4 regions of the Shinella sp. BE166 genome follow, and region 1 is predicted to be linked to each of the others. Evidence: riboswitches for the same ligand, from Rfam matches in the RefSeq annotation. Region 1 holds a riboswitch; each other region holds the start of a gene.
The links. Region 1 has a riboswitch for cobalamin ahead of fdhA (formaldehyde dehydrogenase, glutathione-independent). Riboswitches for the same ligand answer to the same signal wherever they lie in the genome.
Positions count from the first base shown of each region.

Region 2: another riboswitch for cobalamin. It lies ahead of J2Y63_RS16755 (CbtB domain-containing protein); the one in region 1 lies ahead of fdhA (formaldehyde dehydrogenase, glutathione-independent).
Region 3: another riboswitch for cobalamin. It lies ahead of J2Y63_RS10130 (ABC transporter substrate-binding protein); the one in region 1 lies ahead of fdhA (formaldehyde dehydrogenase, glutathione-independent).
Region 4: another riboswitch for cobalamin. It lies ahead of J2Y63_RS25445 (hypothetical protein); the one in region 1 lies ahead of fdhA (formaldehyde dehydrogenase, glutathione-independent).

Region 1 covers NZ_JBPEHL010000002.1:516,465-519,935, forward strand. The annotation lists gene metE (5-methyltetrahydropteroyltriglutamate--homocysteine S-methyltransferase) at 1-1,440, shown strand, start outside; cobalamin riboswitch at 1,530-1,731, shown strand; gene fdhA (formaldehyde dehydrogenase, glutathione-independent) at 1,921-3,111, shown strand; gene J2Y63_RS06545 (DUF6925 family protein) at 3,178-3,471, shown strand, end outside.
Region 2 covers NZ_JBPEHL010000006.1:77,911-81,381, forward strand. The annotation lists gene J2Y63_RS16750 (peptidoglycan-binding domain-containing protein) at 1-1,044, shown strand, start outside; cobalamin riboswitch at 1,116-1,484, shown strand; gene J2Y63_RS16755 (CbtB domain-containing protein) at 1,532-1,708, shown strand; gene J2Y63_RS16760 (CbtA family protein) at 1,721-2,509, shown strand; gene cobU (bifunctional adenosylcobinamide kinase/adenosylcobinamide-phosphate guanylyltransferase) at 2,511-3,035, shown strand; gene cobW (cobalamin biosynthesis protein CobW) at 3,039-3,471, shown strand, end outside.
Region 3 covers NZ_JBPEHL010000003.1:591,562-595,032, reverse strand. The annotation lists gene J2Y63_RS10135 (FecCD family ABC transporter permease) at 1-737, opposite strand, end outside; gene J2Y63_RS10130 (ABC transporter substrate-binding protein) at 755-1,795, opposite strand; cobalamin riboswitch at 1,950-2,180, opposite strand; gene J2Y63_RS10125 (MurR/RpiR family transcriptional regulator) at 2,207-3,061, opposite strand; gene J2Y63_RS10120 (polyamine ABC transporter substrate-binding protein) at 3,117-3,471, opposite strand, start outside.
Region 4 covers NZ_JBPEHL010000012.1:199,733-203,203, reverse strand. The annotation lists gene metH (methionine synthase) at 1-1,279, opposite strand, end outside; gene J2Y63_RS25445 (hypothetical protein) at 1,364-1,579, opposite strand; cobalamin riboswitch at 1,661-1,877, opposite strand; gene J2Y63_RS25440 (GH36-type glycosyl hydrolase domain-containing protein) at 2,285-3,471, shown strand, end outside.

The DNA of each region.
Region 1 (3,471 bases):
GACCAGGTCCTGTCGCTCGGCGTGATCGACGGGCGCAACATCTGGCGGGCGGACCTCGCGTCCATCCTCGACCGAATGGCCCCGGTCGTTTCCGCCCGCGGCGCCGATGCGGTCGAAATCGCCGCCGCGTGCTCACTGCTGCATGTGCCGATCGACCTCGATCTCGAAACGGCGCTCGACTCCGACCTCAAGACCTGGCTTGCCTTCGCGACGCAGAAGCTTGGCGAGCTTGCGACGCTCGGCAAGGGCCTTGCACAGGGCAAGGATGCCGCTCGACAAACCCTGGACGACGCTTCGCGGGCCATCGCCGCCCGCGCCGCATCGCCGAAGGTGACCGACCCGCTGGTGCAGGGCCGCATTGCCGGCATCGACGCGGGCATGAAGACGCGCGCGAGCGCCTTCGAAACGCGCCGCCGGATCCAGTCGGCGGCGATCAGGCTGCCGCTGTTCCCGACGACGACGATCGGCTCGTTCCCGCAGACGAGCGACGTTCGCAAGGCGCGCTCCGCCCATGCCAAGGGAATGTTGAGCTACGCGGACTACGAAACCTTCCTGCAGAAGGAAACAGAAACCGCCATCCGCTGGCAGGAGGAGATCGGCCTCGACGTGCTCGTGCACGGCGAATTCGAGCGCAACGACATGGTGCAATATTTCGGCGAGCAATTATCCGGATTCGCTTTCACGCAGCATGCCTGGGTGCAGAGCTACGGCTCGCGCTACGTCCGCCCGCCGATCATCTTCGGCGACGTCTCGCGGCCGAACCCGATGACGGTGCGCTGGTGGCAATATTCGCAGTCCCTCACCGACAAGCCGGTGAAGGGCATGCTGACCGGCCCGGTGACGATCCTCAACTGGTCCTTCGTGCGCGACGATATCGCCCGTAGCGCGACATGCCGACAGATCGCCCTTGCCATCCGCGACGAGGTCGTCGATCTCGAAAAGGCCGGCGCGAAACTGATCCAGATCGACGAGGCAGCCCTTCGCGAAGGCCTGCCGCTCCGCCACAAGGACTGGCAGCACTATCTCGACTGGGCCGTCGAATCCTTCCGCCTTTGCGCAAGCGGCGTGGCGGATGGCACCCAGATCCACACCCACATGTGCTATTCGGAGTTCAACGACATCATCTCCGCGATCGCCGCCATGGATGCCGATGTCATCTCCATCGAGACGTCGCGCTCGAAGATGGAACTGCTCGATGCCTTCCGGAACTTTGAATATCCGAACGAGATCGGCCCCGGCGTCTACGACATCCACTCGCCGCGGGTGCCGGAGGTGAAAGAGATGACCGATCTCTTGTCGCTCGCCCGCGAGCGCCTTCAGGATCGCCAGATTTGGATCAATCCCGATTGCGGCCTGAAGACCCGGAAATGGGAGGAGGTCAAGCCAGCCCTCGTCAACATGGTGGCAGCCGCCGCCGAACTGCGACGGGCGGCGCAGTAACAACGCGTGGCCCGGCCGCAAGGCCGGGCCGTGTCGTTGCTTCTATCGAGGATGTCGTATTCCCGAAGGTCATTTCGTCCTGCGCGTGGTTTGTTGGGCCTGTTCAGGGTGCCATTCCGGCGTTGTCGGGATGGATAATTGGGAAGCCGGTCTAAAACCGGCGCTGCCCCCGCAACGGTAGCGGAACCAAAATCTCGGCAAATGCCACTGGCCAGCAGGCTGGGAAGGCGCCGAGAGTGTCCGGAAGGACGGTTCTGGAGCCCGGAAACCAGCCTTGAACCCAAGACTCGACCGATTGCGGTGGGCGATCGAGAGGCGAATAGGCGTCTCGTTCGGGCCGCCCTGTTCCTCCTCTTTTCCATCCTTTCGTCGAAAGACACGGTCCGCATTCGCCCATTGGCGATGCGCGTCGGCGTTCCGACCAGATCCTGCCCGCGCATCTGCGGGCCGGAACGGCGTTCAACTGAGGAGGAGACGGATATGAGCAGGAACAGAGGCGTCGTCTACATGCGCCCCGGCAAGGTGGAAGTGCGCGACATCGACGACCCGAAGCTGGAGGCGCCGGATGGCCGGCGCATCGAGCACGGCGTGATACTCAAGGTGATTTCCACCAATATCTGCGGCTCCGACCAGCACATGGTGCGCGGCCGCACCACGGCCATGCCCGGCCTCGTGCTGGGCCACGAGATCACCGGCGAGGTCATCGAGAAGGGCATCGACGTGGAGATGCTGCAGGTCGGCGATATCGTGTCCGTGCCGTTTAATGTGGCCTGCGGGCGCTGCCGCTGCTGCAAGTCGCAGGATACCGGCGTCTGCCTGACGGTGAACCCGTCGCGCGCCGGCGGCGCCTATGGCTATGTCGACATGGGCGGCTGGATCGGCGGCCAGGCGCGCTACGTCACCATCCCCTATGCGGATTTCAACCTCCTGAAATTCCCCGACCGCGACAAGGCGATGGCGAAGATCCGCGACCTCACCATGCTGTCCGATATCCTGCCGACGGGCTTCCACGGTGCGGTGCGCGCGGGCGTCGGCGTCGGCTCCACGGTCTACGTGGCGGGCGCCGGCCCGGTCGGCTTGGCCGCGGCCGCCTCCGCGCGCATCCTCGGTGCTGCGGTCGTGATGATCGGTGATTTCAACAAGGATCGCCTGGCGCATGCCGCAAGGGTCGGCTTCGAGCCGATCGACCTTTCCAAGAGCGATCGGCTGGGCGACATGATCGCCGAAGTGGTCGGCACCGACGAGGTCGACAGCGCCATCGACGCGGTGGGTTTCGAGGCGCGCGGCCATGCGGGCGGCGAGCAGCCGGCCATCGTACTCAACCAGATGATGGAGATCACCCGCGCTGCGGGCTCCATCGGCATTCCCGGCCTCTATGTCACCGAGGATCCCGGCGCGGTCGATAGTGCTGCAAAGGTCGGCAGCCTGTCGCTGCGCTTCGGCCTCGGCTGGGCCAAGGCGCAGTCCTTCCACACCGGCCAGACGCCCGTGCTGAAGTACAACCGGCAGCTCATGCAGGCGATCCTGCACGACCGGCTGCCGATCGCCGACATCGTCAACGCGAAGATCATTGCGCTCGACGATGCCGTGCAGGGCTACGAGAGTTTCGACCAGGGAGCGGCCACGAAATTCGTGCTCGACCCGCATGGGGACCTGTTGAAGGCCGCCTGACGGCCGGGTGCGCCGGCGGGTGTTTCCGCCGGCGCACGCAAATCACGGATGAAGGATGAAACGACCATGGCGGATCTCCGGGATGTCTTGATAGACCACCTCGTCGACGCGAGGGCAGGGTGGAGCATGGGCTCCTTCGGCGCCGTCGCCGAGTTCCACCAGGATTGGGGCGAATATCTGGAGGCCGACGCGCCGACGATGTTCGTGCGCGCGACATCGCGCGGCGCCATGCGGCTGAACGCCGACATGGTCGAGCAGGTCGTTCCGGTCGCCTATGAGACGCTCAGCGCGAAGCCGCAGCGATGGAGCCACGGCGTGGCGCTCTGCCTGCCCGAAAGGGATTCGGCGATGGAGGGGCGC
Region 2 (3,471 bases), on a different contig from region 1:
CGCCTGAAGGCGGAAGCCGAACGCCAGAAGGCCGAAGAGGCTGCGGCCGCGCAGAAGGCGCGGGCCGAAGAGGAAGCCACCGCCCGCCGCGAGGCCGAAGCCAAGCGCATCGAGACCGAGAAGGCCGCGGCCGAAGAAAAGGCCCGCATCCAGGAAGAGGCCGCCGCCGCGCGCAAGCTTGCGGAAGAAAAGGCCGCGGAAGTGGAGAAGCTGAAGGCCGAAGCGGCACGCGCTGCGGCGGATGCCGAGGCCAAGGCTGCGGAAGCCGCCCGCCTTGCCGAAGAGGCTGAAAAACGCGCCGAAGAGGCTGCTGAAGCCGCAAAGCAGGCGGACACCGACAATGCCGAAGCCGAGGGGGCCGACACCGGCGAAGCCGCGACCGCCACCCGCGAAACCGAGACAAAGGACGCCGAGCGCAAGGACCGCGGCCTCGCCATCGAGCGCGCCGACGACGCGAAGAAGCGCGAGGAAGAGACCTTCGAGAAGGCCGTGCTCGGCGGCACGCAGGAATCGTTCCAGGCCTATCTCGACGAATATCCGAATGGTCGTTTCGTTGGGGATGCCCGCGAACGGCTCGCAGCTCTTGCCGATACCAAGCGCGAGGAGGCCGTGACGCCGAAACAGGAAACCGAGACGGCCATTATCGACACCGAGCGCCAGGCCATCGAGGAGCGGCCGATCGTCGATCCCCGCGAGGCCTATATGGACCGGTCGATTCGCGTGCAGGCCCAGCGTTTCCTGAGCGCGCTCGGCTACAATACCTACGGCGTCGACGGCGTCTTCGGCCCGCGCACCCGCTCGGCGATCGCCGCCTGGCAGGGTTCTTCCGGCTATCGCGCCGATGGCTACCTGTCGCGTCCGCAATACCGCGCGCTGCGGCAGGCCGCGCAATATGCCGAGGCTCGCCAGAACCGCCAACGCCGCTACCAGCAGGACTATGACGTGCTCGAAGGCCCGGTCGACGGGTACTATGAAGAGCGCGAATACCGCGGCGACAGCTACTACAACGATGGCGGCGGTCTGGTGATCATTCCGGGCTATTGAGCGGGCGACGGCGGTTTCAGCACAGGCGATGCCGCTGCCGATCGATTGACTTGCGCGATGCGGAAGCATAATCATCCGGATTATTGGATGGTTCCCGGGTCCGGAAACGGATCGGGGAGTAAATGGGAATGTGACGCGGCGGACCCAAATAGGGCGCTGCAATCACGGCCGACCCCGCGACTGTAGAGTGGCGAGGGACGTTCATCTGGAGGGCAGGATCTGCGTGCGGGAGGAAGCAATGGTGCTTCAGGCCGTGCCGGGGAAACCAGCCGGAAAAGCCACTGGGTGGCATCGCGATAAGCCGGGGCCGGACGCCTCTCTGTCTACGAATCGTCCACCCTTTTGCGATGCTTTTGCCCGGGAAGGTGAGAATGTTCCGCAGGCGTTGAAAAACGCCGGACGCCGCGAGCCAGGAGACCTGCCAGCCGATGAGGGCATTTCGCCCGACCTGGGGAGGGGCTTCCCCAACGCCTGCACGGAGGTTGTCATGGCTGTTTCTTCAACGTCTTCTGTTACCCTTTCCGCAAACGACCGCCTTGTTGCCGGCGTTTTCGCGCTTCTGATCGGCGCTTTCTTGGTGTTCGGCGCGGGCCTCGCGAATTCGGCCGTGCTGCACGACACGGCGCACGACACCCGTCACTCCTACGGCTTTCCCTGCCACTAAGGAGTTTTTGACATGATCGTTCGTTATCTCCTGGCCGCCCTGGTGGCCGGGCTGTTCTCCGGCGTGCTCATGACAGCCGCCCAGGAGGCGCGAGTCGTGCCGCTCATTCTCCATGCGGAGGAATTCGAGGGCGGCGGCGAAACCGCGCCGGCCACCGAAGGCACCACGCCCTCCACCGATGGCGCCACCCAGACGCAGGAGCATTCGTCGCTCGGCGACGTCCTTCTGGATGTGGCTTCGTCCTTCTCGCCGATCTCCGTCGCCTACGCCCATGAGGGCGAAGAGCACGAAGAGGGCGGCATCATGTTCGGCATGAGCCGGTTCTCCGGCACGCTGCTGGCAAACCTCGTGACCGGCTCGGGCTTTGCCCTGCTGCTCGCCGGCTTCAGCCTCGTTTCCGGCCATCCGATCACGGTGGCGAACGGTGCGCTGTGGGGTGCAGCCGGCTGGCTTGCCGTGCACATGCTGCCGGCCATCGGCCTGCCGCCGGAACTTCCGGGCTTCCCGGCCGCCGATCTCGGCGACCGCCAGGTCTGGTGGGTTGCGACCATCGTGCTTTCGGCGGCGGGGCTTTACCTGCTCTTCCTCAAGGACGGCATCGTCGCCAAGATCGCCGGCATCGTGCTGATTGCGGCGCCGCAGGTCTACGGCGCGCCGCAGCCGGGCGACATTTCCAGCAATGTTCCGGCCGTTCTCGGCGCGGAGTTCGCCGTCGCGGCGCTGGCCACGACGCTGTTCTTCTGGATCGTGCTCGGCCTCTCGCTGGGTTTTGCCAACGAGAAGATCGCCAAGGCCGCCTGATATGGCACAGACATCGCCCGGAGCCGTCCTGGTTCTGGGCGGTGCGCGTTCCGGAAAATCCGCTTTTGCCGAAAGGCTGGTCGCCGAGACCGGCCTTTCGCGTCATTACATCGCCACCGGCCGCGCATGGGACGATGAGATGCGCCAGCGCATCGCCAAACACCGCGAGGATCGCGGCGACGGCTGGCAAACCCATGAGGAGCCGCTTGCGCTCGCCGCCCGTATCAGGGGTTTGGCACGAGCGGACCGGGCGATACTCGTCGATTGCCTGACGCTCTGGGTCACCAACCTGATGCTGGAGGAACGCGACATGGCCGCGGAATTTGCCGGCCTCGCGGAAGCGATCGACGGCGCGCCGGGCCGGCTGGTCTTCGTTTCCAACGAGGTCGGCCTCGGCATCGTGCCGGAAAACCGCATGGCGCGCGAATTCCGCGACCATGCCGGGCGGCTCCACCAGCAAGTGGCCGCCCTCGTGCCAGAAGTCTATTTCGTCGCGGCCGGATTGCCGCTGAAAATGAAGGGTTGAGTCATGCTGCAACAGAAAATCCCCGCCACCGTCATCACCGGCTTCCTCGGCGCGGGCAAGACGACGCTGATCCGCAACCTGCTGCAGAACGCCGGCGGAAAACGCATCGCGCTCATCATCAACGAGTTCGGCGATCTCGGCGTGGACGGCGACGTGCTGAAGGGTTGCGGTGCGGAAGCCTGCACCGAGGACGATATCATCGAACTCACCAACGGCTGTATCTGCTGCACCGTCGCGGACGATTTCATCCCCACCATGTCGAAGCTGCTGGAGCGCGAAAACCGCCCGGACCACATCGTCATCGAGACCTCCGGCCTCGCTTTGCCGCAGCCGCTCGTCGCCGCCTTCAACTGGCCGGAAATCAAGACGCAGGTGACGGTCGACGGTGTCATCACCGTGGTGGACAGCGCCGCCGTCGCCGCCGGGCGCTTTGCCG
Region 3 (3,471 bases), on a different contig from region 1:
GAGATGGCGATCAGCACGATATAGACGCGACGCACCGGAATGCCGAGCGAGGCGGCCGATTCCGTGCCGAAGGTGAAGGCGTCGAGCGCGCGGGCATGCCACAGGCAGACAAGAAGGCCGAGGATCGCCACCGGCAGCGCGAGCCAGACATCCGGCCAGCGCACGCCGGAGAGATTGCCGAGCAGCCAGAACATGATGCCGCGCGCCTGTTCGGCGCTCGCGGCCTTGGTGACGATGAAGGAGGTGAGCGCATTGAAGAGCTGCGAGCCGGCGATGCCGGCAAGGATGATCGCGCCGGTGCCCCGCCCTGCCCGCACGGCAAGCGCGCTGACAAGGCCGAAGGCGAGGAGTGCGCCAAGAAATGCGCCGGCCGGCAGCGTCAAGGCGCCGGCGCCAATGCCAAGAATAGCGACGGAGACCGCGCCGGTGGACGCCCCCGCCGAAATGCCGAGGATATAGGGATCGGCCAGCGCATTGCGCAGCAGCGATTGCAGGATGACGCCGCAGAGTGCCAGCGCCGAGCCGCAGCAGGCGGCAACCACCGCCCGGCTCAGCCGGTAATTCCAGATGATGCCCTCGTCGATCGGCTCGATCGCGTGCCCCGTCTGCCAGAGGCGGTTCGCGACCGTCTTCGCAACGATATCGAGCGGTATCGCCGTCTCGCCGACGGCTGCCCCGACGCCGAGCGCGACGACCAGTAGGACGAGCGCCGCGAATGCGGCGCCCGTGCGGAACAAGAGGGGGCGTTCCGCTATCACTTCGCCAGACCAGCCTTTTCAATGGCGTCGGCAAGCTGTTCGATGCCCTCGATCGTACGGATCGTGGGGTTCATCGCCTGCGCGTCCATATCGAAGACATGGTTGTTCTTGACGGCCGGCATCAGGCTTGCCACCGGGTCCGTCTTCAGGAAGTCGAGCTTTGCCTCGAGGCTGTCGAGCGGATAGCGGCGGCGCTCCATCGAGCCGGCCACGATGATCGTCGGTCCCGATTTGGCGATCGTTTCCCAGCCGACCATCGGCCACTCGTCATCGGTCTTGATGATGTTGTCGATGCCCAAGGCCGACATGATGTAGCCGGGCGCACCGTTCTTGCCGGCGACATACGGATCGGAATCAGCCGCGCTGGAGAACCAGAACACGGCCGACAACTTGCCATCCGCAGCCGCGACCTTGGCGCGGGCGGCCGCCTCGCGCGCCTTCAGTTCGGCAACAACCTCTTCGCCCTTGTCCTGCACGTTGTAGATTTGCGCCAGTTCGCGCACTTCCTGATAGACGAGGTCCATCGTGAAGACCTGATGGCGCACGCCGTCGCTTGCTGCGCTGTTCTCCTTGCCGACGCAGTCGGAAGGGGATGTGTAAACCGGAATGCCGAGCTCCTCGAACTGTTCGGGCTTGGCGACCACGCCTTCCGGGCCGATCTGCCATTGGAACTGGACCGTGACGATATCCGGCTTCTTGCCGAGCACGCTCTCGAAGCTCGGGTCATTGTCCGCAAGACGGTCGATCTTGGCGTTGACCTCTTCATAGCCCTTCAGAACGGGGCCGACCCAGAGCGCGGTGCCGACCACGCGGTCGGCAAGACCCAGCATGTAGAGAATTTCGGTCGAGCTCTGGCCGACAGAAACGGTCTGCGTCGGTGCCTTCTGGAAGGTGACCGGACGGCCGCAATTCTGCAGCGTCAGCGGATACTGCGTCTCGGCAGCCGAGGCGGCATAGGCTGAAAGCAGAAGCGCCGTAGAGCCGGCGACGAGCGAGAGCAGCGATGCGGACCGCACGGCCGCAGAAAACAGGGTCATGTATTTCTCCCGGGTGAATGAAAGCGTGCGGCCTCAGCCGACGCGCCGAAGGGGGCGGATCGATCGCGGGCGGGAGAAAACGAGGGAAGGTCTGCCGGGTACGGCAGGCAGATTCGTCATGGCGTCTCCGTTCCGGGCATCCCCGCCCGTGACTTGGATTGTTGCTATGACGGCAGGTCTCCTGGCTCACGGATATCTGCTGCCTGTCTGCCTTCCCGCGGAAAACCGCAGTGGCATGACGCGAAACGCGTCCGAGGACAGGCGGCAATCCGCCTACAGTTGCGGGGGCAGCCACGGAATGGGTCCCTGTTGGGTCGTCCGTACCGTGTTCCCTATTAATCCCCTGGGAGTCATCCTTCAGGGAACCGTCATCCCATCCTTAGTCCCCGGCAGTCGGCAGCGTCAAGGCGCTCAGCTCTCGAAATCCCCGAAGACGTCCTGAAGGCGGGTCAGCGTGTCGACGCGCTCGCTCACAGCCTCGCCCATCACGACGATGATGTTGGAGAGCATAAGGTCCATGACGGCGGTCATGGTGGCCGCGCCATCCCAAAGAGGTCCGTGCGAACCCGGCACGATGAGGCAGATGTCCGAGACCTCCGGCCCCCAGGGGCAAAACTCGTCCGTGAGCAGCACGACCTTGACGCCGGCGCGCCGTGCTTCCAGTGCCAGAGGCCGCGCCTTGGCGGCAAAACGGCGCACGTCGTGCAGGAAGAGCAGGCGCCCCTCGACGGAGCCGTCCAGCAGTTCGGAATAGGTGCCGTTCAGCCCGTCGACGAATTGCACGCGAGGCCGCGTATAGGAAAGCTGGCTCGCGAAATACTGCGCGATGCCGCGCACGTTCTGGTAGGCGGCGACATAGATCTCCGTTGCGCCGACCAGCGCATCGATCGTCTGCTGCCATTCCGGCGCATTGGTGATTTCGTAGATCTGGCCGAGATTGTCGATCTGCTGCTGGATGAGGCCCGCGAGAAGTTTTCCTTCCTTGCGGTCCTGCTCCAGCCGGTCGACCTGGCCCTTGACCTGCCAGGCGGGGTTGGAGCTGCCGCGGCGCAATTCGCCCTTAAGCTCGTCGAGGCCGTCAAAACCCATGCGGCGGAGATACCGCCCGACGGTCATCGGGGAAAGTTCCAGCCGCTGGGCGATGGAGCGCGCCGTCTCGAAGGGCAGATCGGCGATGTTGCGCTCGATATAGTTGGCGATCAGCTTGTCGGATTTGGACCGCCGGAGGTCGTCGGACTGAACGAGCTTCAGAATGCGTTTCGACACGTCGCCCTTCCCCAAAAAGACCGCCCGTCCGAAGACGGGCGGGATAGTCACGCCATTACTGCGCCGTCTTCACCCGCGTCCAGACACGGTCGAGCTGGCGGAGCGCCGGGCCAAGATCCTCGAAGATCTGGAGACGCGCCATGGTCTCGGCCGGCGGATTGATCTCCTTGCTATTCTTGATCTTTTCCGGGGTCAATTCCCGCGCCGGCACGTTGGCCGTGCCATTGGTCTGCTGCGAGACATTGAGCGCCGCGATCTCCGGCCGCGTGTAGAACTGGAGGAATTTGACGGCGTTCTCCTTGTTCGGCGCGCTCTTCAGCACGCAGACGTCCTCCTGGTACATGGTCCCGCCTTCTTCCGGGATCACGTAGCCGAGATCCTTCTCGTCGGCGAAGACATCGACCATGGCG
Region 4 (3,471 bases), on a different contig from region 1:
CGGAATCGATCAGGCCCTCGTCCATGTTGATGTCGATGATCTGCGCGCCGTTCGCCACCTGGTCGCGCGCGACGTCGAGGGCGGCTGCGTAGTCGCCGGCGGTGATCAGCTTGCGGAATTTCGCCGAGCCCGTGACGTTGGTGCGCTCGCCGACATTCACGAAGGGAATGGCGTCGGTCAGCGTGAAGGGTTCGAGGCCGGAGAGGCGCATGTGGCGCGGGATGTCCGGGATTTCGCGCGGCGCGTGGCGCGAAGCGGCCGCGGCGATGGCGCGGATATGGTCCGGTGTCGAGCCGCAGCAGCCGCCGACGATGTTGACCAAGCCATCGCGCATAAAACCCTCGATCTGGGCGGCCATCTCGTCCGGCGTCTCGTCATACTGGCCGAAGGCGTTCGGCAGGCCGGCATTGGGATAGGCGCAGACGAAGGTTTGCGCGACCGAGGAGATTTCGGCGAGGTGGGCGCGCATGGCGTTGGCGCCGAGCGCGCAGTTGAGGCCGATGGAGAAGGGATCGGCATGGCGCACCGAGTTCCAGAAGGCTTCCGGCGTCTGGCCGGAAAGCGTGCGGCCGGAGAGGTCGGTGATGGTGCCGGAGATCATGACCGGCAGGTGGATGTCTTTTTCCTCGAAGACTTCGCGGGTGGCGAAGATCGCCGCCTTGGCATTCAGCGTGTCGAAGATCGTCTCGATCAGGATGATGTCGGCGCCGCCGTCGATGAGGCCGCGGACCTGCTCGGCATAGGCGGTGCGCAGGTCGTCGAAGGTGACGGCGCGGTAGCCGGGATTGTTGACGTCCGGCGAAATGGAGGCGGTGCGGTTGGTTGGGCCGAGGGCGCCGGCGACGAAGCGGCGGCGGCCGTCCTTTTCCTGCGCGCGCCGGCCGGCGCGCCGCGCAAGGCGCGCGCCGTCGCGGTTCAGCTCGTAGACCATGTCCTCCATGCCGTAATCGGCCTGGGCGATGGTGGTGGAGGAGAAGGTGTTGGTTTCGAGGATATCGGCGCCGGCAAGCGCGTAGCGATAGTGGATGTCCTCGATCGCGCCGGGCTGGGTCAGCGTCAGGAGGTCGTTGTTGCCCTGCTGGTGGCAGGCGCAGTCGCCGAAACGGTCGCCGCGGAAATCGTCTTCCACCAGCTTCAGGGTCTGGATTTCCGTGCCCATGGCGCCGTCGAGCACCAGGATGCGCTCGCGGGCGGCGGCCCGCAGGGCGGCGAGAACCTCGCTGCCGTCGCGGCGTGGCAGTTCGGGGCCGAACAGGGTGTCCAGGTGCGAATTGGCCATGGCAAAGCCCTCCGGTGTCATCATACTCCACCGGAGATCACATAAAGATATCTTTATGTCAATATGTCTTTATGCGTTAAGCCGTCAGTGCACCGCCCCGCGCGCGCCGGCAAGCGAGGCGAACAGCGCCCTCAGACGCACGATATCGGGATCGATGCCCTCGTAGCGCGCGAGCTTGCGCACTTCCTTCAAGGCTTCGACGGCAAGATCGGCGCCGCGCGGTTGCCAGAGCAGCCAGGAAATGAAAATGGATTCCGGCTTTCCGGTGCCGGAGAGGCCGTGGTCGGTATTGGCAAGCATTGTTTCCCCAATCGGTGAATTGGGGGATGACCGGACGCACGCATGCGGGAGCAGGCGCACCCTTGGGACACCCCGCCCATGGACGTTACAGCTGTCAGGGCAGGTCTCCTGGCTTGCGGGTCGTCGCCCCTGTCTCGCCTTCCCGGTGTAAAAACCAGTGGCATCCTTCGACAGAAACTCGCCGTTCACAGTTGCGGGGGCAGCGCCGGTCTTGGTGCTCCATCTGGAGCATCGCACCGGCTTCCCTCTTAGCCTCCGAGCCGTTTCGACTCGGAAGACCCTGACGGCGCCAAGCTGGCGTGGCGGGGCTGCCAAGTCAATGGCGGGATCGGCGTTCGCAAGAAGACCGGAACTTTTCCCCATGTCATGCATTTGGCATCCGCCTGTCCTATGCGCTCGTGCGGCCCCATCCGGGTCGTGCGATTCACCAAAACCACAAATGAGGGTCGATGCTGCGCCATCCGGTCATGTTGACATGTTGCAAGTCTCTGTCCTTGCGGCTAAAAAATGCCGTTTTCATGCACCACGCGGCCAGGATGCCAAGCAGCGTGTCGCCTGAGCCATGTCCATTCCATTCGCGCCATCCGGGCGCCGTATGGTCTCATGGCTGATCGCGGCACCGAGATGAAGCCTGCCCGCAACAAACCGTTCGGCGCAAAGGCCGTTGCCGGATGGTTCCATATGGCCGGATCCAGAATCAGAAACATGCCCCTTCACAATACGCCGCAAGCCCTTTCGCGCGACGCCGACGCCAAGCAGATCGATTATAACGATTCGATCCGCGCCACCTATCTGTCGCTGGAGGAGCTCGCCGAGTGCGGTGAAGCGCTGGCGCGCGACAAGACCGCGGCGCTGCCCGGCTTCCAGCCCTTCGAATTCCGTGCCCGGCACAAGGAAAACGAGAAGGAGATCTTTCGCGTCTACCAGGCGACGGCCAAGGATGTCGAAGCGGGCGCCCAGATCACGCCTGCCGCCGAATGGCTGCTCGACAATTATTATGTCGTCGAAGAGGCGATCCAGGAGGTCCGGCGCGACTTCCCGCGGCGGTTCTATCGCCAGCTTCCGACCATCCAGATCGAAGGGCAGGTGGTGCCGCGCACGCTGGCGCTCGCCTGGCTCTATGTCGCGCATACCCATAGCGGCGTCTCGCATGAGGGCCTGACCTCCTTCGTGCAGGGCTTCCAGAAGCTCGATGCGCTGAAGATCGGCGAACTCTGGGCGCTGCCCTCCTTCATCCGCTTCGTGCTGCTCGAAAACCTGCGGCGCATATCAAGCCGCGTCGAGCGCTCGCGAAAAATGCGCTTCAAGGCGAACGAGGTCGCCGACGAGCTGATCCGCCTCAACGATCCGGAAAAGTGCATCGCGCATCTCCAGTCGATGGAGAGCTTCGTCGAGGACAATACCTTCGTCATCCAGCTGCTCTATCGCCTGCGCGATGGTCTCCAGGCCTCCGGCGCGGTGATCCAGTGGCTGGAGCGCAAGATCGAAAGCCGCGGCACGGACCTGGAAGAACTGATCGTCGCGGAGAACAACCGGCTTTCCTCCGGCAACGTGACGATGAGTTCGCTGATCAAGAGCCTGCGCTCGGTCGACGACACGGAATGGCCGGTCTGGTTCGAAAGCGTCAGCCGTCTCGACGAGGCGCTGCGGCAGGGTTCCGACTATAGCGACCTCGATTTCGGCTCGCGCAACAAATACCGCAACACGATCGAGCGTTTCGCCCGCCGCTCCGGCAAGACCGAGCTGGAAGTGACCGAGATCGCGCTGGCCATGACGGCGGAAGACGCCGCGGCCAATGCGGACGATCCGGAATATCAGGCCAACGTCGCCTCCTTCCTCGTCGGCAAGAAGCGCAAGCTGCTCGAAAAACGCATCGACTACAGCCCCTCGAT